Regions from separate parts of the Bacillus sp. PK6-013 genome, predicted to be linked through region 2. Evidence: riboswitches for the same ligand, from Rfam matches in the RefSeq annotation. Region 2 holds a riboswitch; each other region holds the start of a gene.

Region 1 (7,914 bases), 690 kb from region 2:
GCCAAGCGGTTCCATGCGATCGGCTATAAAATATTGGCTACGGAAGGAACGGCCGGCTATTTAAGAGACGCATCCGTACCTGTTAAAACCGTCGGGAAAATCGGCGAAGAAGGCACAAATCTCCTTGATGTCATTCGAAACGGGGAAGCGCAGTTCGTCGTCAATACGCTGACAAAAGGGAAGCAGCCGGCAAGGGACGGCTTCAGAATCAGACGCGAATCCGTTGAAAACGGCGTTGCCTGCCTGACATCCCTTGATACGGCGGAAGCGATTTTGCGGGTGCTTGAAAGCATGAGCTTCCGCGCCGATCATATGCCGGCGATTAGAATTGAGCAAAAGGCGGCCGTCAGATGAGAAAAGGGTATATGACAGTCCGTTCAAACAAGTGTATCGCGGATCATATTTATCAAATGGTACTGGAAGGGGAGATTGCCGAAGTTTGCGGCGCTCCCGGCCAGTTTCTTCACATCAAGGTCTCAGATTCCCTCACGCCGCTTTTGAGGCGGCCGATCAGCATCGCCGACATCAACAGAGCCGCCCGGCAGGTGACCATCATCTTTCGCAAGGATGGGGAAGGCACGAGTCTCCTGTCTTTAAAACAGGAAGGAGATCAGATCGATGTCCTTGGTCCGCTCGGCAACGGTTTTCCGGCTGAATCGCTTGAACCGGGGAAAACGGCTCTTCTTGTCGGAGGGGGGATCGGTGTTCCGCCGCTTTACGAGCTGAGCAAACAGCTGACAAATAGAGGGGTGCACGCGATCCATGTGTTAGGATTTGCTTCTGCAAAAGACGTCTTTTACGAACAGGAATTCAGCCGTTTCGGGCGTGTGTATGTGGCAACCGCAGACGGCACCCGAGGTTCAAAGGGATTTGTTACAGATGTCATTGAAAACGAGGGGCTTCAGTTTGACTGCATAATGGCCTGCGGACCGACACCGATGCTGAAAGCTTTAAAACAGCGCTATCCGGATAAAGAGGTTTATCTGTCAATGGAAGAGCGCATGGGATGCGGGATCGGCGCTTGCTTTGCCTGTGTCTGCCATACGGAAGAAAGCGAAACATCTTATGTGAAGGTATGCCTTGACGGTCCTGTTTTCAAAGCCCAGGAGGTGCTGTTATGATGCTAGAAGTCAATTTGCCGGGCCTTCAATTGAAAAATCCGATCATGCCGGCTTCAGGCTGCTTCGGATTTGGGAGAGAATTTGCGAACTTTTACGATCTTTCACGTCTCGGTGCGATCATGATTAAAGCGACGACGAGCGAACCGCGCTTCGGGAATCCGACGCCGCGCGTCGCCGAGACGCAAGCCGGCATGCTTAATGCCATCGGTCTGCAAAATCCGGGTTTAGAGGCTGTCATGGAACACGAATTGCCGTGGCTCGAACAGTTCGATACACCGATTATCGCCAATGTCGCCGGCTCGCAGATCGACGATTATGTTGAAGTGGCTGAAGAAATCAGCAAAGCACCGAATGTTCATGCGCTCGAGCTGAATATTTCCTGTCCTAACGTGAAAACGGGAGGGATCGCCTTCGGTACGCAGCCGGAAATGGCCAGTGAGCTGACGAAAGCGGTGAAAGAGGTTGCGAGCGTTCCCGTCTATGTGAAGCTGTCGCCGAATGTCGCGAATATTACCGACATCGCTCTTGCCATAGAAGAAGCGGGAGCGGACGGTTTGACGATGATCAACACCCTGATCGGGATGCGGCTCGACTTAAAAACGGGAAAGCCGATCTTGGCGAACAAAACCGGCGGATTATCAGGCCCTGCTGTTAAACCGGTGGCCATCAGAATGGTGCATGAAGTCAGCCAAAAAGTCAGCATTCCGATCATCGGCATGGGCGGTGTCCAGTCAGCGGAAGATGTGCTTGAGTTTTTGCTGGCGGGTGCGAGCGCAGTCGCCGTCGGCACCGCAAACTTTGTTAATCCGTTTGTTTGTCCCGAAATCATCGCCGATTTGCCGCGCGTTTTAGAAAAATACGGATACCGTTCGTTGAACGAGTGTATCGGAAGGAGCTGGAAGGATGAAACATACGCCGCCCATCATCGCGCTTGATTTTGCATCAGCACAGGAAACATATGCGTTTTTGGACCGGTTTCATGGAGAAGAGCTTTTCGTGAAGGTGGGCATGGAGCTTTTTTATCAGGAAGGGCCGGCCATCCTTGAAAAGTTACAGGAGCGCGGCTGCCGCATTTTCCTTGATCTAAAATGCCACGACATTCCAACGACCGTATACAAGGCGATGAAAAGGCTGGCGGGGTTTGGCGTCAGCCTTGTCAATGTGCACGCAGCAGGCGGAAAGCAAATGATGGAGTCGGCGCTTGAAGGCCTTGAAGCGGGGACTCCGGCAGGCCGAAAACGCCCTTCATTAATTGCTGTGACCCAGCTGACAAGCACGTCTTCAGAAATGCTTCAGCAAGAGCTGCTGATTGAAACGCCGCTTCTCGATACAGTTGTTCACTACAGCAAGTTGGCTAAAGAAAGCGGACTTGACGGTGTCGTCTGCTCCGTCCATGAAGCCGAACACATTTACCGGGCCGCGTCTTTAGATTTTCTGACCGTGACACCCGGAATTCGCATGGCGGATGACAAAAACAACGACCAGGTCCGGGTGGCGACGCCTGGCTACGCAAGGGAAAAAGGCGTGTCGGCGATCGTTGTCGGCCGTTCGATTACACAGGCGGAAGATCCTGTGTCAGCCTACAGAAAAATAGGACATGAGTGGGAGGGAACCAAGGCATGAAAACAGACATTGCAAACCATTTATTAAGAATCAAAGCGGTTTTCCTGCGCCCGAACGAGCCGTTTACATGGGCGAGCGGCATCTTGTCGCCCATCTACTGCGACAATCGTTTGACGCTTTCATATCCGGAAGTAAGGGATGATATAGCTTCAGGGCTTGCCGGACTGATTCAAGACAAGTTTCCCGGAGCCGAAATGATCGCCGGTACGGCAACTGCGGGAATCCCCCATGCCGCGCTTGCCGCCGACAGGCTGAGCCTGCCGATGTGCTACGTCAGAAGCAAACCGAAGGCGCACGGCAAAGGAAACCAAATTGAAGGCGCTGTTGTAAAAGGACAAAAAGTCGTTGTAATTGAAGATTTAATTTCAACGGGAGGAAGCGTCCTTGAAGCGGCAGCCGCTCTCACAGAGGCGGGATGTGAAGTGCTCGGCGTCGCCGCCATTTTCACTTACGGGCTTCCTAAAGCTGCCGCCGCCTTCAGCGAAGCGGGCGTTGAATACCGTACGCTGACTGATTACGATACATTGACAGAGGCTGCGCTTGCCGGCGGATATATCAGCGAACAGGATGCCGCCAAACTGAAAGAATGGAAGGCGGATCCTGAAAGCAAGTCTTGGATGGATTAATGATAAAAGCCGTATTCTCCTAATGGGAGAACGGCTTTTTTTGCGTCTTTTTACAGATTTAAAAATAGTAAAATCGGATTATTTTTATTTTTTATTAATCCTATAAAAAAAGTCGGGTTGACTTTTGTTCGAATTGTGCTAAAATTTTAAAATAACAAAAGCAAACTTATCAAGAGCGGTGGAGGGACTGGTCCGATGAAACCCGGCAACCTGCGTGTGAAGCGTAAGGTGCTACTTCCAGCAAAATGCCCTCATTTTGAGAGATAAGGAATAGCGGAGTTCCTCGTCTTTCTTTCAAATTTGGAAGAAAGATTTTAATTTTTAGGGGCAGAGGAGGAGCTAGAAGTGAAGACAGATGAACAGCTTGAAAAGGTGATCATCAAAATGAAAGACATGCTGAAAGACATGAATTACGGATCGATCACATTCGTTGTTCAGGACGGCAAAGTCATTCAAATCGAAAAAAATGAAAAAATAAGATTGAAATAGCTGACTAGACAAACTAGAGGCGGTTTTCACAGTTTTTTTCTGCTGGAAGCCGTTTTTTTGTTGGCGAAAAAAGGGGGAACCGAAAATTTTTACTTACAGCACATGGGAAGAACCAAATATCTCTTTTCAGGAAGATGACTCTTATAAAGGAGCGCTGTCCGTCTTGAAATGGGCGTACGGACATTACGGAAATCAGCTTGTATATGCGTGCAGCTTCGGAATTGAGGGAATCGTCCTGATCGATTTGATTTATAAGGTGAAAAAAGATGCGGTCATCGTTTTCCTTGATACGGGATTTCATTTTAAAGAAACGTATGAAACGATCGACGCTGTCAAAGAACGATATCCAGGCCTTCAGATTATCATGAAAACACCGGAGCTTACCGTCGAAGAGCAGGCGAAAGAATATGGGGACGAACTATGGAAGACCGCTCCGAATTCCTGCTGTGAAATGAGGAAGGTCATTCCTCTCCGCGAGACGCTTTCAGGCTACCCGGCGTGGCTGTCGGGCCTGCGCCGCGAGCAATCGCCCGGGCGGAGCAAAACGAATTTTTTGAACAAAGATGAAAAATTCAAGTCTATCAAAGTTTGTCCGCTCATTCATTGGACGTGGAAGGATATTTGGAGATATGTGACAAAGCACGATCTCCCGTATAATCCGCTTCATGATCAAGGCTACCCGAGCATCGGCTGCGCTCCGTGCACCTCTCCGGCCTTTACAATGGATGATCTTCGATCAGGCCGCTGGAACGGATCGGCTAAAACAGAATGCGGATTACACGAGTAAGGAGATGAGTCATGGAACTTGCCGCCATTTTATTTAGCATGTTTTTTGCGATGAATATCGGAGCGAGCGGTGCAGCTGCTTCAATGGGAATCGCCTATGGATCTGAAGCCGTCAAAAAGAAGTTTCACGCACTAATAATCTGTGCAGCAGGCGTTCTCTCGGGCGCCGTCATCGGCGGAGGAAACGTCGTGAAAACGATCAGCTCAGGCATCATTCCCGAACGGGTGATTTCGCTTGAAATCGTCTGCATTATTATCGGCTCGGCGGCACTGTCGCTCTTTATCGCAAATGTACTCGGTATCCCGCTTTCGACAAGTGAAGTGACGGTCGGATCTGTTGTCGGAGTAGGTGTCGCTTACCAGGTTTTATATGTGAAATCTTTGCTTGTCATCGTCTCATTTTGGGTCGTTGTACCAATCGTCGCTTTTACCTTTACATTTGCGATGGCAAACATCATGAAAAAAACGATCAAACGTCCAGCCTCGGGAAAGAAAGCAAAGGTTTTGGCGGTCATTCTGTTGATCACCGGGTTTTTTGAAGCCTTCTCAGCAGGCATGAACAATGTCGCAAATGCTGTCGGACCTCTGGTGGCGGCGCATGTTTTGACAGTCGGGGAAGGAACGCTCTACGGCGGACTGTTTGTCGCGCTGGGCGCCCTTTTACTGGGCAGGCGCGTTCTTGAAACAAACGGCAAAAAAATAACGAAATTTTCAAAAGGAGAGGGGATCATCCTTTCCGGAACAGGAGCCGGGCTTGTCATCATCAGTTCGATTTTCGGTTTGCCGGTTCCGCTTGCGCAAGTCACATCATCTTCTATTATAGGGATGGGAATGGCAAAAAACGGCGGCAATGTCTTTCATAAACAAGTGGTCAAAACGATGCTGAAAGTATGGGTCGTCTCGCCGTTCCTTTCATTAAGCCTGTCTTATATGCTGGTCAGCCTTTTATTAAAAGGAGACTATTATGCTCTCATCGTCGTCACAAGCGTCCTTCTGGCATCTGTCGGGACGATCAGCCTGATGAGAGCAGTCAAAAAAGAGCACAGCTCCGTCCATGAACAAGGCGGAGGAATTTAAACACAAAGTAGGGGGAAACAAGTTTATGAGTTTAGCACCACACGGCGGTGTATTGGTTAACCGCGTCAATGAAGCATACGATTTTCAACATATCGCACAGGAAATAGAACTGGATTTAATGGCTTTTTCAGATTTGGAGCTGATCGGAATCGGTGCGTACAGCCCGATCCAAGGCTTTATGACAGAGAAAGACTATCTGTCCGTTGTCGAAAATATGAGACTGTCAAGCGGCGAAGTATGGACGCTTCCGATCGCTCTGCCTGTTGACGAGCAAAAAGCTTCAAGCTTAAAAGCGGGGGACACCGTCCGCCTCACCTATAATGGGGAAACATACGGCGTCATCGAGATCGAAGACATCTATACGCCGGACAAGAAAACGGAAGCCGTCAATATCTATAAAACCGACGAACTCGAGCATCCGGGCGTCAAAAAATTGTTTGACCGCGGCAGTGTTTATGTGGGCGGGCCGATCACTCTCATTAAACGGAGCGTAAAGCAATTCCCGGCCCACACATTCGAACCTCTGGAAACAAGAAAAAAATTCGCAGAACTCGGCTGGAAAACGATCGTCGGATTCCAGACGAGAAATCCGGTTCACAGAGCGCACGAATACATTCAAAAAACGGCGCTCGAGACGGTAGACGGTCTTTTCCTCAATCCGCTCGTCGGGGAAACAAAATCAGACGATATTCCGGCTGATGTCCGCATGGAAAGCTATCAGGTGCTGCTTGACGGCTACTATCCGAAAGACCGCGTCTTTCTCGGCGTTTTTCCGGCGGCGATGCGCTATGCGGGGCCGAAGGAAGCAATCTTCCATGCGCTTGTCAGAAAGAACTACGGATGTACGCATTTTATCGTCGGAAGAGACCATGCCGGAGTCGGCGATTACTACGGCACATATGAAGCGCAGGAACTGTTCGATCAGTTCGCGCCGGAAGAGATCGGCATTACGCCGCTGAAATTCGAACACAGCTTCTACTGCAATGTCTGCGGTTCAATGGCTACGGCGAAAACGTGCCCTCACAGCAAAGAACATCATGTCATTTTGTCCGGTACAAAGGTGAGGGGCATGCTGAGAAACGGCGAGTTCCCGCCGAGCACATTCAGCCGTCCAGAAGTCATTCAAACATTAATCAAAGGCTTAACGGCCGGGGTTTCTTAAGGGGGAGCATCTCTTGGTAAATAAAGATATTGTCTGGCATGAAGCGTCCATTACAAAACGGGAATATCATGAGAAAAATAAACATAAAAGCTCGATCGTTTGGCTGACGGGCTTGAGCGGTTCAGGAAAATCAACAATTGCCAATGCCGCAGCGCGTGAGTTGTTTGAACAAGGCTACCAGGTCACGGTGCTCGACGGCGACAACGTCAGGCACGGACTGAACAAGGACCTCGGGTTTTCCGATGAAGACCGGAAGGAAAACATCCGCCGGATCGGCGAGGTCGCGAAGCTCTTTGTCGAACAGGGGACGATCGTCATTACGGCGTTCATTTCCCCTTTTAAAGAAGACCGCGGGCTTGTCAGACAGCTCGTCGAGGAAGATGAGTTTCATGAAGTCTATGTGAAATGCGATTTGGCGACGTGCGAGGAGCGCGACCCGAAAGGCTTGTATAAAAAAGCGAGAAACGGAGAAATTCCATTTTTCACGGGGATCGATTCGCCTTATGAAGAGCCTGAAACGCCTGAGCTAGTCCTTGATACAGGCGCACATAATCGGGAAGAGTGCAAAAATCAGCTCGTCCAATACGTGAAAGATCAAACGAAATAAAATGCGGGTGAAATAGGAAAGTGCTGCACATGCACTTTCCTATTTCATAAAGAAAACGTTTGGTTTTTGTGATATTTTCAGGCACCAAACGCTTTCTTTATGATTTATAATGATTGAAGAAGACGTTGATCAGATCGGGGGGAGATCTAAGATGGGGAAAGTATATATCGTTGGGGCAGGTCCTGGAGACCCCGATTTACTGACGATCAAAGCTTTAAAAGCCATCCAGACAGCCGATGTCATTTTGTATGACAGGCTTGTGAATAAACAGATTTTACAGCACGCCAAGGAGGGAGCGGATCTCATCTACTGCGGAAAGCTTCCGGACTACCACATGATGAAGCAGGAAACGATCAATCATTTTCTCGTCAAGTATGCGAAAAAAGGGAAAATCGTTGTCAGGCTGAAAGGCGGCGATCCTTT
Region 2 (7,914 bases):
CGTCAGGCGAATCATACTTCTCGGAATAAATGCCCATCGGAGCGATGATCGTTGTGCCGATCGGCGATAGTTCAAGATTGCGTTCCTTTTTGAATGCATTAAAGTAAGATATCGTCTGAAATGCATTGGCGTCAATGTCACCGCCCGCCAAAGCCTGGTTCGGCTGAACATAATCAGAATATTTGACGATTTCAAGCTTTAAGCCTTCTTTCTCGGCTTTTTTCTTCACAAAGTCCCAGATTCTTGTATCCGTTCCGCTGATGCCGATTTTAATGGTTTTCGCATCAGAGTCTGCCGCACATCCCGCGATCATTCCCGCAAGCAGCAGTAAAATGATAACAAATGTGAACTTTTTCATCATAGCTGTCTCCCTCTCTGTTTATCTTCTTCTCAATTTTTTGGACAGAACGTTTCCGGATGTCTGCAATCCCTGCACAACGATGACGAGAATTGCAACCGTGATGATCATCGTCAGCGTGTCAAACCTTTGGTAGCCGTATGTGATCGCCAAATCCCCAAGACCGCCGGCGCCTATCGCACCAGCCATCGCCGACGCTCCGACCAATCCGACCGTTGCCACCGTAAAACTCAGCACAAGCGAACCGAGCGCTTCCGGAATCAGAAACCGGAAGATGATCTGCCGCGGAGTCGCTCCCATTGCTTCAGCGGCTTCAATGACTCCCGGATCGACTTCAAGCAGAGAGTTCTCGACGAGCCTTGCGATGTAAGGCCCCGCATAAAAAGTCAGGGGAACAATCGCTGCCGATGTGCCGATGGACGTCCCCACAATCAGCCTTGTCACCGGAATTAAAGCAACCATCAAGATGATAAACGGAACGGACCGGAAAATGTTAATGATCATATTGACAACCGTAAAAACTGCCGGATTTTCAAGCAGATGCCCCTTCCTTGTGACAACCAGCAAAATGCCGAGCGGAATGCCGATCACGCTTGAAAATAAAAGCGAGAAAACCGTCATTTGAATCGTCTGAACCAGTGCGTCAATGATTTGGTCATATGTAACAAGCATGCTTATACCTCCCTGATGCGAATGTTTTCTCTGCGGATATATTCGAGCGCCCGCCCGATTTCACCGTCTTCCCCCTGCAGTTCAACCGTCATACTGCCAAACGGAATTCCCTGAAGCTCTGTAATCGTTCCGTGCAGAATGTTGACTTCTACGTCAAACCGCTTTGCCACTTGCGAAAGAAATGGCTTCCCGGAAGATTCGCCGACAAATTGAAGCTGGTAGAGATGCTTCACATTTAATTTTTGAATCGATTCAGGTATCTCGTGGTCGATGGCTGATTTGACAAAGCTTTTGGCCGTTTCGGTTTCCGGCGCGGAAAACACGTCAAACACGCTGCCTGATTCAATGATCCTTCCTTTTTCAATGACCGCGACTTTGTCGCAGATTTCTTTTGCCACATTCATTTCATGAGTGATCAACAAAATCGTGATGTTATATTGTTCGTTGACGCGCTTCAGCAGCTTCAAAATATCGCCGGTCGTCTGCGGGTCAAGCGCGGATGTCGCTTCATCACAGAGCAGAACCTCCGGATTTGTCGCCAGCGCCCGGGCAATGCCGACGCGCTGCTTTTGGCCGCCCGACAGCTGATCCGGATAATCGCGGGCTTTATCCTCAAGTCCGACAAAATGGAGCAGTTCCGTCACTTTTTGCTTGATTTCGGCTTTCGGTGTTTTGACAAGCGCGAGCGGCTCAGCGACATTAGCGAAAATCGTCTTTGAATTTAACAGGTTAAAATGCTGAAATACCATGCCGATCTTCCTTTTAACAGCTCGAATCTCAGCTTTCGACAGAGACATTAAGTCTCTTCCGCCGACGAATACCTTTCCGGCCGTCGGTTTTTCAAGGAAGTTCACACAGCGGATCAGCGTGCTTTTCCCTGCGCCGCTGAATCCGATGACGCCGTATATTTCCCCTTTATCTACATGAAGGTCGATTCCATTGAGCGCATGAACCTTCTGTCCGCCGCTTTCATAGACCTTTTCAACGCCTTCAAATGTAATCATGATGATCTTCCTCCTCTTTTTGGCTAACAAAAAAGGCTCCCTCTTAAAAAATAAGAAGAAGCCTTAGACGACACGAAGTAAATAGAGTGGTCCGCTCTCTTCTTATCTTCCAAGCCCGTACGGCTTGTTGGATGTGGCACAGTATTCTGCTGTATGCAGAACCCGCTGCCGAGGCTTCATAGGGCCAATTCCCTCCGCCTCTCTAAATAAGAAGTGTTGATGCATGAAGTTTTACCTAACTTTACAGCTTCTTCGAAATGTTGTCAATCAGAATTGTGAAAATTTCAAAAACCCGCTTTTTAATGCTTTATTTTTCGCCCTGATTATTAAATTTCACTTTTTTTAAAAAAATTGTGTTTAGCAGTTGTAATTTCGCTTAAACACTGGTAAAGTAAAGGTAATTATTTTTGTTCGAACTATCTTTAAGAAGAAAGTTTTGTAAGAGTTTTCGTCTTGGAAGTTTGTTTTAGAGCAAGAATAGTGAATTTAAGCGTTATCGCTTTAGGAGGAAATTTCATGCTAGAAGGTAAAGTAAAATGGTTTAACTCTGAAAAAGGTTTCGGATTCATCGAAGTTGAAGGACAAGACGATGTATTCGTTCATTTCTCTGCTATTCAAGGCGAAGGCTTCAAAACTTTGGAAGAAGGCCAATCTGTATCTTTCGAAATCGTTGAAGGAAACCGCGGACCACAAGCTGCTAACGTAACAAAAGCGTAAGCTGTGAACCGCTGATCTTCATACAGGACTGCTGACCGAATGTCAGCAGTCTTTTTATATTTAAAAAAAGCCTGACGCCCGGAAAACCGGCGTCAGGCTTTTTTTGCGAAAACCGCTTATGAAGCGATGTCTCTTTTTGTGAATGCACCAAAGGCGAGCACATGAAAAACGATAAAATAGACAGCCAGCACCACAATCGAGAATCCCAGCGTCATGTCTGAAACAAGCGGAGATCCGTCAAAGTATTGAGTGAGATCAGTGTTGGCAAATAAGATGTATTTCACCCAATCAAATTTCGTTGCGAGCAAGTTTGTCACCGTTCCGCCCATTGCCAAAAGGAAAATTGAAATACCTACGGCAAGCGAGCTGTTTCTGAAAACAGCTGAAATCATAAAGGCCATTGTCGCCATCATCAAAAGCGATATTGAATTCAGCAAATAGCTGCCGGCCAAGTGCAGCAGCAGGCTTTTTTCTTCAACGGTTCCATCGGCGTACGCCAAGTGAACCTGGCTGCCGTCGCCTGCCCCGAATAAAGCAAGGCCTGTGATACCCGCGCTTGCGAACAGAATGAAAAGCAAAGCCAATGCAAAAAGCAGAACTGTAAAATATTTTGCCAGCAAGATTTTAAAGCGGCTGATCGGCCTGATGACAAGCAGCTTCACCGTTCCCCAGTTGAATTCATTCGCAACGATTCCCGCAGCCACCGTGATCACAAACAGACCGAGGAGAGGAATGTTGCCGCTCGCGTCGCTGATGAACGACAGGGCCGAATAGTCCCCGTCTTCCGGCAAATCGTGCTTGATTCGATACTCATTAATGGCGGTCGACCGTTCATAGCTTTTTTCAAGTGCCGGATTATTGACCCCTTTAAGTTGTTCTTTCATATCTTTATTTTCCTGCATCAATTCTTTTTTCCAGTCCGGGTTTTGGTCTGTCTCTCCGATCGTCTTTGTGAGAACGCCCAGCCCGATGGCAGATAACAGCAAAATCGCAATCATGACATATGTGCCTTTTCGATTAAAAATTTTGATCCATTCATTTACGATGAGATTAAACATGCTGAGCTTCCTCCTTCTCTGCGGTGATTTCCAGGAACCGGTCTTCCAGCGATTTGTTCACAGCCTTCACTTCATATAGGCGGACACCGTTGTCTGACAAGTGTTTGATCAAATCAGGCACTTCATCCTTTTGAAGGCTGAGCTCTATCCCGCCTTCCGCTTCGTCAACCTTCATCTTTTTGAAGGCAGCCGCTTCCCGCATCAGAGCCTGATTGTCATCCGCTTGAATATAATAGCGCTTCTTTTCATCCCGAGCGGGTCCGTGCACATGCTGAATATCCCGGAGCTTTCCGTTCTGGATAATGGCGATCCTGTCGCACATCAGCTCCATTTCTGAAAGCAGGTGGCTTGAAACGATGACCGCCATACCTCTTTCTCTCGTCAGCTTTCTTAAATGATCGCGAATTTCCCGGATACCGGCCGGATCAAGCCCGTTCGTCGGCTCATCGAGAATCAAGAGCTTCGGATCGTGCAAAAGGCTTTGGGCCAGGCCAAGCCTTTGTCTCATTCCTAAAGAATACGTTTTGACCTTATCGTTGATCCTGTTTTTCAATCCGACAAGCTCGACGATTTCGTCAATTTTCTGTTTCGTCACGCCTTTCGTCATGCGCGCGTATTGCTGAAGGTTTTGATAGCCCGTTAAAAATTTATACAGTTCCGGATTTTCAACGATCGCTCCGATATGCCGCGCGGCCTTTTCAAAATTTTCTTTTACGCTGACGCCGCACACGGCGATTTCACCGGCGGTGATGTTCATATGCCCGACAATCATCCGGATCGTCGTCGTTTTTCCGGCGCCGTTCGGACCTAGGAAGCCGAATATTTCGCCTGCCCGCACGTCAAAGCTCAAGCCGTCGATAATCTTTTTCCCCCTGATCGTTTTTGATACATTTTTTAATTCCAAAAGTGTTTCCACTGTTTCTCCTCCAGCCTTTTCAATTTTTTTCTTCAATAAACCGTTTCAGCCATTCCAAAAGCGACATTCCGGATTCCTCGCGCAGCTGTTCGACATCCTTTTTTTCTTCAATTCGGCCATTTAAGACGACGACGACCTCATCCAAAATTTGTTCAATTTCATGAATCTCATGGGTGGCGATGACGATTGTCTGCTTATCAAGCTCCAAATATGTAAGAAGGCTTTTGACGATCGATTCTCTCACCATCGGATCAAGACCGGAAAACGGCTCATCAAGCAGCACGACTGCTGCATCGCGCGCCAATGTGAGCGCGAGCTTCAGCCTGCCCCGGTTGCCTTTGGAAAGCTTGCCGATTTTTTTATCCCCGTCGATTTTCATGTCCTTTAACAGGTCCCACGCTTTATTTATACGGAAATCGGAAAACTGGGTTTCATAAAAGTGAATCATATCCTTGACCCGAAATGGATCGTAGAACATATCGAGCTCTGTTAAATAGGCGATGTTCTTCGTCTCCTTTCTGGCTGCCGGCCGCCCTCCGATCAGCACCGAGCCCGAATCCGGAAACGAGAGCCCTGTGATCAGCTTCAAGATCGTAGATTTGCCGCTGCCGTTCGGTCCTGTCAACCCGTAAATTTTCCCGGGAGAAAGTGACAGATCGGCCTCTTTGAGCGCATACTCTTTGCCAAACTTCTTCGTGACATTTTTCAGCTCAATCTTCATTTGGGATCTCCTTTCTGAAGAAAACGGTCAAGTTCCAACAACATGTCTTGTTTAGACAAGCCAAGCTCTTCCATGCTCTGGACAAATTGCCCGATAACTTCCGACCTCATCTCCCGCTTTAAATCATCGATGACTTCCGTATGTTCAACAACAAAGGTGCCCTGTCCCCTTCTGGTCTCCACCACGCCCATCCTTTCCATTTCATTGTAGGTTCTTTGAATCGTATTCGGATTTACCTGTGTCTGAACAGCCAGCTCACGGACCGAAGGCAATTTTTCTCCCGGTTTGATCTCTCCGCGGATCATTTTTTTAAAGAGCTGTTCGGCTATTTGCCTATAGATCGGCTTTGAAGCAGAAAATTCATTTGCCATTCTTTTACACCTCAACTCTTCTGTTCAGTAATTTGCAGGAGAGATAGAAGAGACAGACGCCTAAGACTGTGTAATACACCAGGAGAACACCCGGCAAATCAACTTGAGAAAATGTAACAGTCCATCCTGAATGTTCGTAATGAAGTTTGAATTCAGCCTTTAAAGAAATGCTCCACAATTTCTGCAATTCCTGGAATAAGCCGCTCTCGATGAACAGCGCCTCGATTAATCCGTAAGCACTGTAGATTAGCAAGGGAATGATCCAGCGGATTTTTTTGATAGCCGGATATTTTCTGAGCGCTTCATATACCGTCCACAGAAACATCACCCATGTGGAAAAACTGATGGAGCCTAAAAAGACAGCGATATTGACGAGAAGCAAATCTGACACGGAAAACAGACCGGCGCTGCTGGAGAGCAGAACGCTTCTGACAACCAGCCCGAAAATGAATAAAACAGCGTGGGAAATCAATTGGTATACGGCAGCTGAAGCAAGCTTTGACACCAGCAATAACGCACTGTTGTTCGGATTATATAACCAAAGCTGCGTCTTCCCTTCCAGACGGAGCTGAGCTAGGATCATTAAAGGACAAAACAGACTATGAAATAATAAAATGGTCACTAGCGCCCCAAAAAGAGCCATTGATTCGCCTGTATAATGAGCAAACCAAAAGCTTGCAATAATCGCACAAATCATGCACAGCATCCAAACCAAAAACCAAAACCTTGCCATGAGAAAATCTTTTTTAAATAAACCGCTGAAAGACCGCAAAACATATCCTCCTCTAGTCACTGTATCAGTGTACTACATCAATAGTACACCGATACAGTGAAAATCGCAATCAAATATTACAAAAAAATGCAAAAAAAAAAGCAAACCCGCTGGTTCCCAGCGAATTTGCCTTTAATCCTGTTCCCGCTTTTTCATGGATTTTAATGCTTTTCGGTAATCCATATCGTCCATTTCCGTTTTCTCGGAATGGTTTTTTTCCTCTTTTGGATGTTGAAGTTTTTGCAGAATCGCCCGATAGGTTTGATCATTCATTTCGAACGGATCTTGCTGATCGGCTTCAACTTGCTCAGCGACTTCTTCTTCCTGAACATGAGGAATGCCAGCTTCAGCTGCCGCGTTATCCTCATGTTCGGGTTTATCCTGTGAAGACGCCGACCGCACATTAAATACCACCAGACCGATAATGACGAGGACAGCAGCGATGATGGTCAATATAATGGTCATGTCAAATCGCTCCTCACTGTCCTGCTGTAAAGCGGTCTGTCACTTGGGCGACGCGTCTGCCTAAAGCCCGGCCCAGCTCCAGGCCTTCTTCGCCGATCAGTTCGTCACTGTCGACAGGACACGTGATGCCTGCACCGTAATAAGACCCGTATAAAGCATTTTCAGGTACATTTCCAGGCAAGCCGACGACCATCATGCCTTGATGAAGCATCGGTGTTATTAAGTTGAGCATTGTCGCCTCAAGACCGCCGTGAGTTGTCGCTGTTGTGCAGAAGACTGCGCCGATCTTATTGATCAGCTTCCCTTCCGCCCAAAGGTAGCCCAGCCTGTCGATCCAAGTTTTTAATCCGGAGCTGATTGTACCGAAATGACCTGGGCAGCCCCAGATGATAGCATCCATTTCTTCGAGCTTTCTAATATCCGCCTGGCTGACATGATCGATCAGCACGTCTGCAGCCTCATGTTCCCCTGCGCCTTCCGCAATGGCTTCAGCCAGCTTTTTCGTATGCTCGCCTTCACTGTCGTAAACAACATAAATTTTCATGTCAGAACCTCCTCATTTTAAGATTCTTTCGCTTCTTTAGGAGCCGGAAGCAATGTCAGCTCCTCCGCCTTGTTCTTCCTGCGCAGCTTGTCTTTTCTGACATCCCTCAAAAACAGGCTGAGAACGAGGCCGATGACACAGAACCCGGCCGCCCACATAAATGCGTCATTGATGCCCATGACATTCGAGTTGAGCTGAGCCTGTCCGGTCAAATATTTCACGACATATTGTTGTGCTTGTTCAAGAGATATATGCATCGATTGCGCTGTTGACTGAATGGTTGACTGCAATGTGCTCATAAATGACGGATCAGCCG
Region 3 (7,914 bases), 2.1 Mb from region 2:
TGTATTAGGTGTACTATATCGAGTAATACAATTAACACACACATGTAAAGGAGCAATTCTCATGAGTGATAAACATAAAAAAGTAACGCCGATGGTGGTCGTGGCGTTTATCATTGCCTGTTCGTTCTTGTTTGTTCTTGCGAAGCTGGGCTTTATAATTCAAGAAAATTTGGGATACGTGTTTTTTTAAAAGTGAATGACCTGAGATTGAACGAGAAAGAAGGGAGATAGATGATTCAAATCGATCCGAGAAGCTCAACCCCGATCTATGAGCAGATCATCCAGCAGATGAAAGAGCTTTGCTTAAAAGGGATAATCAAGCCTGGAGATAAACTTCCTTCTGTCAGAGAGCTTGCAACTATTATCATTGCGAACCCGAACACTGTCAGCAAAGCCTATAAAGAACTTGAACGGGAAGGAATTATTGAAACGTTGAGGGGGAGAGGAACGTATATTTCAGAAAACGCGAAAGTTACGCTTGATGAAGGGAAGATTGCGATGATTAAAGAGCAGTTAAAGCAGCTGATCATCGATGCGCATTACGCTGGGATCGACACTAAAAAGCTGCAGGAGTGGATGGCGGAAATCGCCGAAGAAGTGAGAGGAGGCGAAGTGAATGATTGAGCTCAAATCTGTGTCAAAAACAATTGAGGGAAAACAAATACTCAAAAACATCTCCTTTAAGCTTGAGGAAGGAGAGATTTTCGGACTGCTCGGCAGAAACGGCTCAGGGAAAACAACGCTTCTCCGCCTGATTCAGCAAATCCTGCTGCCTGATGACGGAGACATCTACTTCGGCAGCGTCAAGGTGAAGGACCATCCGCTCGTCAAGCGCAATATTGTCTATATGCCCGTTCAAAACACCTATTTCGAAAAATACAATTACAAACAGCTCGTCAATATTTTGCGTAACATTTATCCTGACTTTGATGTTACATATGCGAATGAATTAATGAACCGCTACGATATTCCCGAAACAAAAAAGTACAGGGAATTGTCTACAGGATTGAAAAAGCAAATGTCGCTGATTTTGTCATTTGCGATCCGGCCGGCGGTCATCCTGCTTGATGAGCCGACAGACGGCATTGATGCCGTCACAAGACAAGATGTTCTCCAGCTGATGGTCGATGAAGTGGCTGAAAACAACACGACGATTCTCATCACATCCCACCGGCTTGAGGATATTGAAAGAATGTGCAACCGAATCGGTTTTCTCGAAGACAATACATTGTCGAACATCATGGATCTTGATGAACTGAAAGGCGATTTTATTAAAATCCAAATGGCATTTGAAGAAGATGTCAATTTGAAAATCAGGGAAAGGGAAATCCCTGTTTTGGATCACACCGGCGTGTTTTATACGGTGTTGATTCCGAAAGCAGACGATGTGAGCAAACAATTTCTAAAAAGTTTGTCTCCGAAAGTTTGGAACGAGCTTCCGGTCAGTCTTGAGGAAGTATTCATCGCGAAGTATGGAGGTAAGCGAAGATGGTAGACCGCGGACTTTTATATAAAGAGTGGAAACAGCATTTCTGGATTTTTTTAGTTGTGTTTGCAGCGGTGATGCTGAGTGAACCGTTTTCGATTTTAAATGATTATTTTCAGTATCAAGGATGTCTTGCGGAACAGAAAAAATTTCCCGATATAGAGTGCGTTTTATATAAAGATTATGAGATAAGCGGGGTCATGAGAATGTTCTGGATTGGCGGAGTCGCGCTTGCACTCAGCCAGATCGGGTTTGAACGGAGCAGAGGAACGCTTGATTTCACACTCGGGCTCCCTTATAGGCGAGGCATCATTTTCAATACGAAATATTTCTTGGGTATTACAATTCTTTTAACAGCCCAGCTATTATCTTACTTGTTATCTTATGCCTTAGTTGTTTTGTATAAGGTTGACGTCGTCAACTTTCACGAGTATTTTATCGGATCGGTCATATTCTGCTTTATGGTCTACTCGCTTGTCATGGCGGCGGGCGCGATGACCGGCAATCCGCTGGCCCAGATGATTGTTGCTTTTTCAACGTCGATTCTGCCTTATTTGCTGATCGGCCTTCCGATGGCAAACTTGCAGATTATCATGAGTTTCTTTGGGGTTAATTCTGCTTTATTTTCTCAGGATTCATATTTTTTAAATTATATAACGCCGATTGTGTACCTCGACGGTTTCGGCGTCCATAACGGCGGCTTGGCCTTTACGCTGTTGATTCCGCTGGTCATGGGGATCTTGTTTTATATAATCGGCTATTTTTGCTTTATCAAACAGCAGCTTGAACGGAACGGACATTTTTTTCTCTGGAGAAAAATGGATCGCCCGATTCAAATTCTCGTGATTTTATTTGGCATCTGGGGATTCGGCGCAGCCACTTCTTCTAGCCTGTTCAGCTATATCTTCGGTATGTTGATCGGTTCGGCAGTCGGATTCTTAATCAGTTACTTCTTGATTTTCAAAAAAATAAAACAGCTGTAATCCATAATGGAGAGGAGATTTACAAATGATCAGTGTAGAGCATATTCACCACTCATTTAAAGTCGGTAAAAAGGGGAGGGAAAATGAAATTAAAGTGTTAAAGGATGTCTCGCTTACCGTTGAAAAAGGCGAAATCGCCTGCATTGTCGGACGGAGCGGTTCCGGAAAATCGACGCTGTTGAACTTGATTTCCGGCTATATCGCCCCGACAAAAGGTAAGATCGTCATTGACGGTACGGATGTCACAAAGTACAGCGAAAAAGAATGGGCGGCATTCAGGCTTGAACATTTCGGCTTCATCTTTCAAAGTTTTCAGCTGATTCCGAGCTTGACGACTTACGAAAACATCGAACTGCCTCTGACTTTAAAAGGTGTTCATCCGTCTGAGCGGAAGCAGCGCGTCAATGAGATGCTTCACCGCGTCGGCCTTGAAAACCACGCTGGACACTATCCGAATGAGCTTTCAGGCGGACAGCAGCAGCGCGTCAGCATCGCCCGCGCTTTGATTTTGAATCCGTCAATCATTTTAGCCGACGAGCCGACCGGAAGCCTGGACTCCGAAACAGAACAAGAAATCCTCGAATTCATTCGGCAGCTGAACAGGGAGCGCGGTATTACATTCGTCATCATCACGCACGATGACGAGGTGGCATCGATCGCCAAAACGAAATTTCAGTTATCTGACGGCGTGTTAGAGAAAGGGGAAGAGACTGTTGAAGTTTAAGGATCAGTTGAAGTTCATTAGAAGAAATATGAAGAAAAACCGCCTGCGTGTATTCATGACCATTCTCGCAACAACGGTGGCCTGCGCATTCTTAATCGTGCTCGCATCGGTCGGGTTCGGCCTGCAAAAATCGCTGACTGAACAGCTGATGAAAGAGCAAATCGTGACTGAGATAAATGTTGTCGGAAAAGAAGGGCAAAGCGATCAGAAAGTTCAAAAGAAAGACTTGAAAGAATTCGAAAATCGCAAAGATGTGTCCGCGATTATCGAGCGCACGCAGGTGTTCGCACCTGCTGAAGCAAAGTTGGGCAACAGGACAAACAATCAAATGTCGAATATCACGATTACTGACATGGCCGCTGAACAAAAAGCCAATATCAAACTCGATCGCGGCCGCGTAGCGAAAACACCGAATGAAATCGTCGTCGGCTACCATTTTGGGAAGAATCTCTGGACGAAAAAAGAAGCCCAAGATTATGAAAAACAGATGGAAAATAATGCTGAGGAAGTAAAAGAACCAAAAGGATACGCAGAAGATATTCTCGGCAAAACAATTGAATTAAAGATCTCAAAAATGGATGAAAAAACAGGAGAAGAAGGGAAAGCGAAAACATATGATCTGAAAGTTGTCGGAGTGACGAAAAAACCTTCTTATGAATGGGCAAGCGATTCAACAGTCTATGTCAGCAACGACATGCAAAAAGACATCACCGGATTTCTGAAGGCGGACAAAGACAACGGCACGATCGAAAAAAAGCTTTCGGTTTACGCGGATAATTTTGAACATGTCGGACAGCTGACAACAGATTTGGAGGATGAAGGCTACTACGTCGATTCAATAACGAAAAAACTCGAAAGCATCAATCTTTTTTTCATGGCTTTTAAAATCGGTCTGATCTTTGTCGGAGTCATTGCCGTTTTGATTTCAGCGATCGGCATTTTCAACACGATGACAATGGCGGTTACAGAGCGGACGCAGGAGATCGGCATTATGAAAGCGATCGGGGCGAGCCCGAACGTGATCCGGAAAATGTTCCTGCTGGAAAGCGCCTATATCGGCATCTTAGGATCTGTTTTAGGTGTTATCATTTCATACGGTGTCAGCTTTTTAGTGAACAAGATTATACCACCTATTTTATCATCGGTTTCAGAAGGAGGAGCGAGTGCGGCAGACTTCAGCATCACCTTCTCGTACATTCCGGTCAGTCTTGTCCTTATCGCGACCTTGATCAGTGCAGGCGTCGCCATTCTTTCAGGCCTGAACCCGGCCATTAAAGCGACAAGAACGAACGTGCTGACAGCATTAAGAAGAGAGCTTTAAGAAAAAAGCCGGCGGTATGCCGGCTTTTTTAACGTTTCGGAGGTCTGTACCCCGCATCACGCGCCTCCTGTTCTGTGCAGAACCAGCGGGCGACGTTTTTCGTGCGGTCATAATATGTACTTCCTGGTGTATGATAAATATGGTTGACGCTTCCTTTGATTTTGCACTCTTGTTTGCTTTCACCGCTGTTTTTCTTAGGGGAGGGCGCGCTGTGTGACGTTCCGGCCTGAGCGGTGGCGTTCTTTTCTTTTACAGTGGCTTCGGTACTGCCGCTTTTTTCTTCAGCCTTAGCCAGTTTTTCTGACAGCGATTTTGTTTTTTTCGTAAGCGAGTCTTTTTCTTTTGTCAGTTTTTCGTTTTCTTTTTTTAATGTGTCATTCTCCGTTTTGGCTGCCTTCAGTTTTTCGTTTGCTTGATTGAGCTGCTGCTTTAATGCGGTTTGCTCCTTTTGTACAGCGCTGTGTTCAGTTTTCAGTTCCTGAAGCTCGGTTGTCAGGTCCTCTGTTTTTGTCTCATCGACGGCATATGTTTCCTCACTGTAATAAGGCGCAGAGATGATCAGGAGGAGAAGTCCGCCTGCAAAACAAGGATAAAAGAGTTTTCTGGAAAACCTTTTGCCTGGAGAAAAGATTCTTCTGATCAAATGAAATACAAGGTAGCAGATGGAAAAAATAAAGGATAAAAACCCGATCAGCATGATAGATTCCATGATTCGTCTCCTTTCGTGTTTGATAACTATATTTTAGCTTAAAAAGAAAAAAATGTTTATACCAAAAAACTTCTTGCAAATCTAAATATTCAAACTTAAAATAAAGAAATCATTTAAAAAACTGAATATGCAGCTTATAAAGAGAGATGGAGGGACTGGCCCGGCGAAATCTCAGCAACCTGCAGCAGAGCAAGGTGCTAAATCCAGCAGAATGTCAGGCGCATTCTGAAAGATAAGTTGAACAACTCTTTCAGGCGCTGAAAGAGTTTTTTTTATTTTGGAGGAGGAGATATACATGAACAAGATATTAAAATGGACTTCCGTGCTGGGACTGGCCTTGAGCATGGCGCTTCTGACCGCATGCGGAAACAATGCCGAAAGCGATGGTAAAACGATCAAAATAGGCGCTACTGCAGGACCGTATTACGATATGGTCAAAAAAGCGATTCAGCCTGAACTTGAGAAAAAAGGCTACAAAGTTGAAGTGGTCGAATTCACCGACTATGTACAGCCGAACACGGCGTTAAGCGAAGGCGAACTCGACGCCAATTTGTTTCAACATGAGGTTTTTATGAAATCATACAATCAAGAAAACAATAAACATCTTGCTGCACTCATTTCTGTGCCGACCGCTCCGATGGGTCTCTATTCTGCCAAATATAACGACTTGAACGATGTCAAAAACGGGGCGGAAGTGGCTGTTCCAAACGATCCGGCCAATGCCGCCAGGGCATTTTTAACGCTCCAGGATCAGGGGCTGATTCGGCTGAAAAGCGATGTCGACACATTGAAAGCCTCTGTGCGGGATATTGCGGAAAATCCGAAAAAGCTGACATTTAAACAGCTTGAATCTGCCAATCTTCCAAGAGCGGTCGATGACCTGGATATCGCGGCTGTCCCGGGTAATTTCGCTCTCTCCGCTAATATGAAGTTGCAGGACGCGCTGGCGCTTGAGAACATGCCTGACCGCTACCGCAATCAAGTGGTAGTGGATGAAAAAAACAAAGACAAGCCATTCGCCAAAGATCTCAAAGAAGCGGTAAAATCCAAAGCTTTCGAAGATGCGATCGATCGGGAATTCGCCGGTTTCGGAAAGCCAAAATGGATGACGCAATCATAAAAAAATTCCCCCTTTAAAAAGGGGGTTTTTTATGTTGAAAATCGAAATCGTGTCAATTGAAAAAAATGGGCAAAACGAATAGAATCTAGAGGAAATGCTAAAGAGAAAGAAGGAAACGCTATGCCGCGCACATTATGGCTATTGGTCATCGGAATGTTTATCAATGTCACAGGGGCATCTTTTTTATGGCCGCTGAATACCATCTATATCCATCAGCATTTGGGAAAGTCGCTGACAGCGGCCGGATTTGTGCTGATGCTGAACTCAGGGGCAAATGTGCTGGGCAACCTGTTCGGGGGATATCTATTCGATAAAATCGGCGGATTTAAAACCGTCGTACTTGGAATTGTGATCACGTTTGCGAGCCTTTCAGGCCTCGTCTTTTTTCACGAGTGGTTCCAATACATTCTTTTCTTAACACTGGCCGGTTTTGGATCAGGGATCGTGTTTCCGGCATGCTATGCAATGGCCGGCTCGGTTTGGCCGGAAGGCGGCAGAAAGCCGTTCAATGCTGTATACGTGGCGCAAAATGCAGGGGTGGCAGTTGGTTCAGCGCTCGGCGGAATTGTCGCGTCTTTTTCATTTACGTATGTTTTTCTGGCGAATGCGATGCTATATGCCGTCTTTTTCATGATTGCGATTTTCGGATTTAGACGCATTCGGTCTGAAAAAGCCATGCAGTCTTCTGTTTTGGATCATGCCGATTCAGTCAGCGGGAAATCTAGATTCTCCGCGCTTTTGGTTATATGTACGGGCTACCTGCTCGGCTGGGTCGCTTATTCGCAATGGTCCTCGACCATCGCTTCACACACCCAGGAGCTGGGGATATCTCTTGGGCAGTACAGCGTACTTTGGACAGTGAACGGGGCGCTCATTGTTTTCGGTCAGCCGCTGATCGGTTTTTTTGTGAAACGGTTTGCCGAATCGCTGAAAAACCAAATCGTGATCGGATTTGTCATTTTTATGATGGCATACGGAATTTTGTTTGGCGCTGAACGGTTTCCGGCGTTTCTTGCCGCGATGGTTGTGCTGACCATTGGCGAAATGCTTGTATGGCCGGCTGTGCCGACAATCGCCAACCGTCTCGCTCCGAGGGGAAAAGAAGGGTTTTATCAAGGGTTTGTCAACAGTATGGCGACCGGCGGAAGAATGATCGGGCCGCTTTTTGGCGGAATGCTGGTTGATTATTTCAATATGCAGCTTTTGCTTGCGGTTCTGCTCGTATTGCTGCTGTTCGCAATAGGAACGGCGTTTTTATACGACAGGAAGGAAAAGCAGCTCTCCGCTCAATCAGATGCATAAGTGGTATAGAAAAAATAGGTAATTGTAATTATATGAAAATGAATCGAAGGAATCAAGATTATCAACCAAATCTTCACATATAATGGAAGAAACAAGCTTTTTTTCTTCTCAGACAGAACACATTTTCTGTATGGTAGTATCGAATATCATCGCAAGGGGTCTAGGGGGGCTGCTCGATGGCCTGAAGTCGCTTGACTAAACTAAGGGCTTTAGGAAGGTGATGAAGATGCTGCATCAAGTTTTGGTTGCTTGTTTGATTGGAGGGATTA

What was found. A riboswitch is a leader RNA that binds a small molecule or an ion and turns the genes downstream of it on or off. The one in region 2 is predicted to bind S-adenosylmethionine.
Region 1: linked by a shared signal. The riboswitch ahead of M1E03_RS13000 (YezD family protein) and the one ahead of M1E03_RS16560 (methionine ABC transporter ATP-binding protein) in region 2 are both predicted to bind S-adenosylmethionine.
Region 3: linked by a shared signal. The riboswitch ahead of M1E03_RS05685 (MetQ/NlpA family ABC transporter substrate-binding protein) and the one ahead of M1E03_RS16560 (methionine ABC transporter ATP-binding protein) in region 2 are both predicted to bind S-adenosylmethionine.

What each region holds. Positions count from the first base shown of each region.
Region 1 is NZ_CP096417.1:2,579,011-2,586,924, reverse strand. Features, by position in the region: gene carB (carbamoyl-phosphate synthase large subunit) at 1-354, shown strand, start outside; gene M1E03_RS13020 (dihydroorotate dehydrogenase electron transfer subunit) at 351-1,121, shown strand; gene M1E03_RS13015 (dihydroorotate dehydrogenase) at 1,121-2,056, shown strand; gene pyrF (orotidine-5'-phosphate decarboxylase) at 2,025-2,744, shown strand; gene pyrE (orotate phosphoribosyltransferase) at 2,741-3,370, shown strand; SAM riboswitch class I at 3,534-3,640, shown strand; gene M1E03_RS13000 (YezD family protein) at 3,743-3,859, shown strand; gene M1E03_RS12995 (phosphoadenylyl-sulfate reductase) at 3,945-4,646, shown strand; gene M1E03_RS12990 (inorganic phosphate transporter) at 4,658-5,722, shown strand; gene sat (sulfate adenylyltransferase) at 5,748-6,884, shown strand; gene cysC (adenylyl-sulfate kinase) at 6,898-7,491, shown strand; gene cobA (uroporphyrinogen-III C-methyltransferase) at 7,643-7,914, shown strand, end outside.
Region 2 is NZ_CP096417.1:3,271,073-3,278,986, forward strand. Features, by position in the region: gene M1E03_RS16550 (MetQ/NlpA family ABC transporter substrate-binding protein) at 1-358, opposite strand, end outside; gene M1E03_RS16555 (methionine ABC transporter permease) at 380-1,030, opposite strand; gene M1E03_RS16560 (methionine ABC transporter ATP-binding protein) at 1,033-2,034, opposite strand; SAM riboswitch class I at 2,134-2,247, opposite strand; gene cspB (cold shock-like protein CspB) at 2,551-2,751, shown strand; gene M1E03_RS16570 (ABC transporter permease) at 2,868-3,809, opposite strand; gene M1E03_RS16575 (ABC transporter ATP-binding protein) at 3,802-4,725, opposite strand; gene M1E03_RS16580 (ABC transporter ATP-binding protein) at 4,745-5,446, opposite strand; gene M1E03_RS16585 (GntR family transcriptional regulator) at 5,443-5,817, opposite strand; gene M1E03_RS16590 (hypothetical protein) at 5,822-6,589, opposite strand; gene M1E03_RS16595 (hypothetical protein) at 6,722-7,054, opposite strand; gene M1E03_RS16600 (NAD(P)H-dependent oxidoreductase) at 7,068-7,598, opposite strand; gene M1E03_RS16605 (DHA2 family efflux MFS transporter permease subunit) at 7,616-7,914, opposite strand, start outside.
Region 3 is NZ_CP096417.1:1,109,872-1,117,785, forward strand. Features, by position in the region: gene M1E03_RS05650 (hypothetical protein) at 62-190, shown strand; gene M1E03_RS05655 (GntR family transcriptional regulator) at 232-624, shown strand; gene M1E03_RS05660 (ATP-binding cassette domain-containing protein) at 617-1,495, shown strand; gene M1E03_RS05665 (ABC transporter permease subunit) at 1,489-2,469, shown strand; gene M1E03_RS05670 (ABC transporter ATP-binding protein) at 2,495-3,193, shown strand; gene M1E03_RS05675 (ABC transporter permease) at 3,183-4,514, shown strand; gene M1E03_RS05680 (sunset domain-containing protein) at 4,543-5,223, opposite strand; SAM riboswitch class I at 5,355-5,462, shown strand; gene M1E03_RS05685 (MetQ/NlpA family ABC transporter substrate-binding protein) at 5,519-6,343, shown strand; gene M1E03_RS05690 (MDR family MFS transporter) at 6,464-7,645, shown strand; gene M1E03_RS05695 (DUF4257 domain-containing protein) at 7,866-7,914, shown strand, end outside.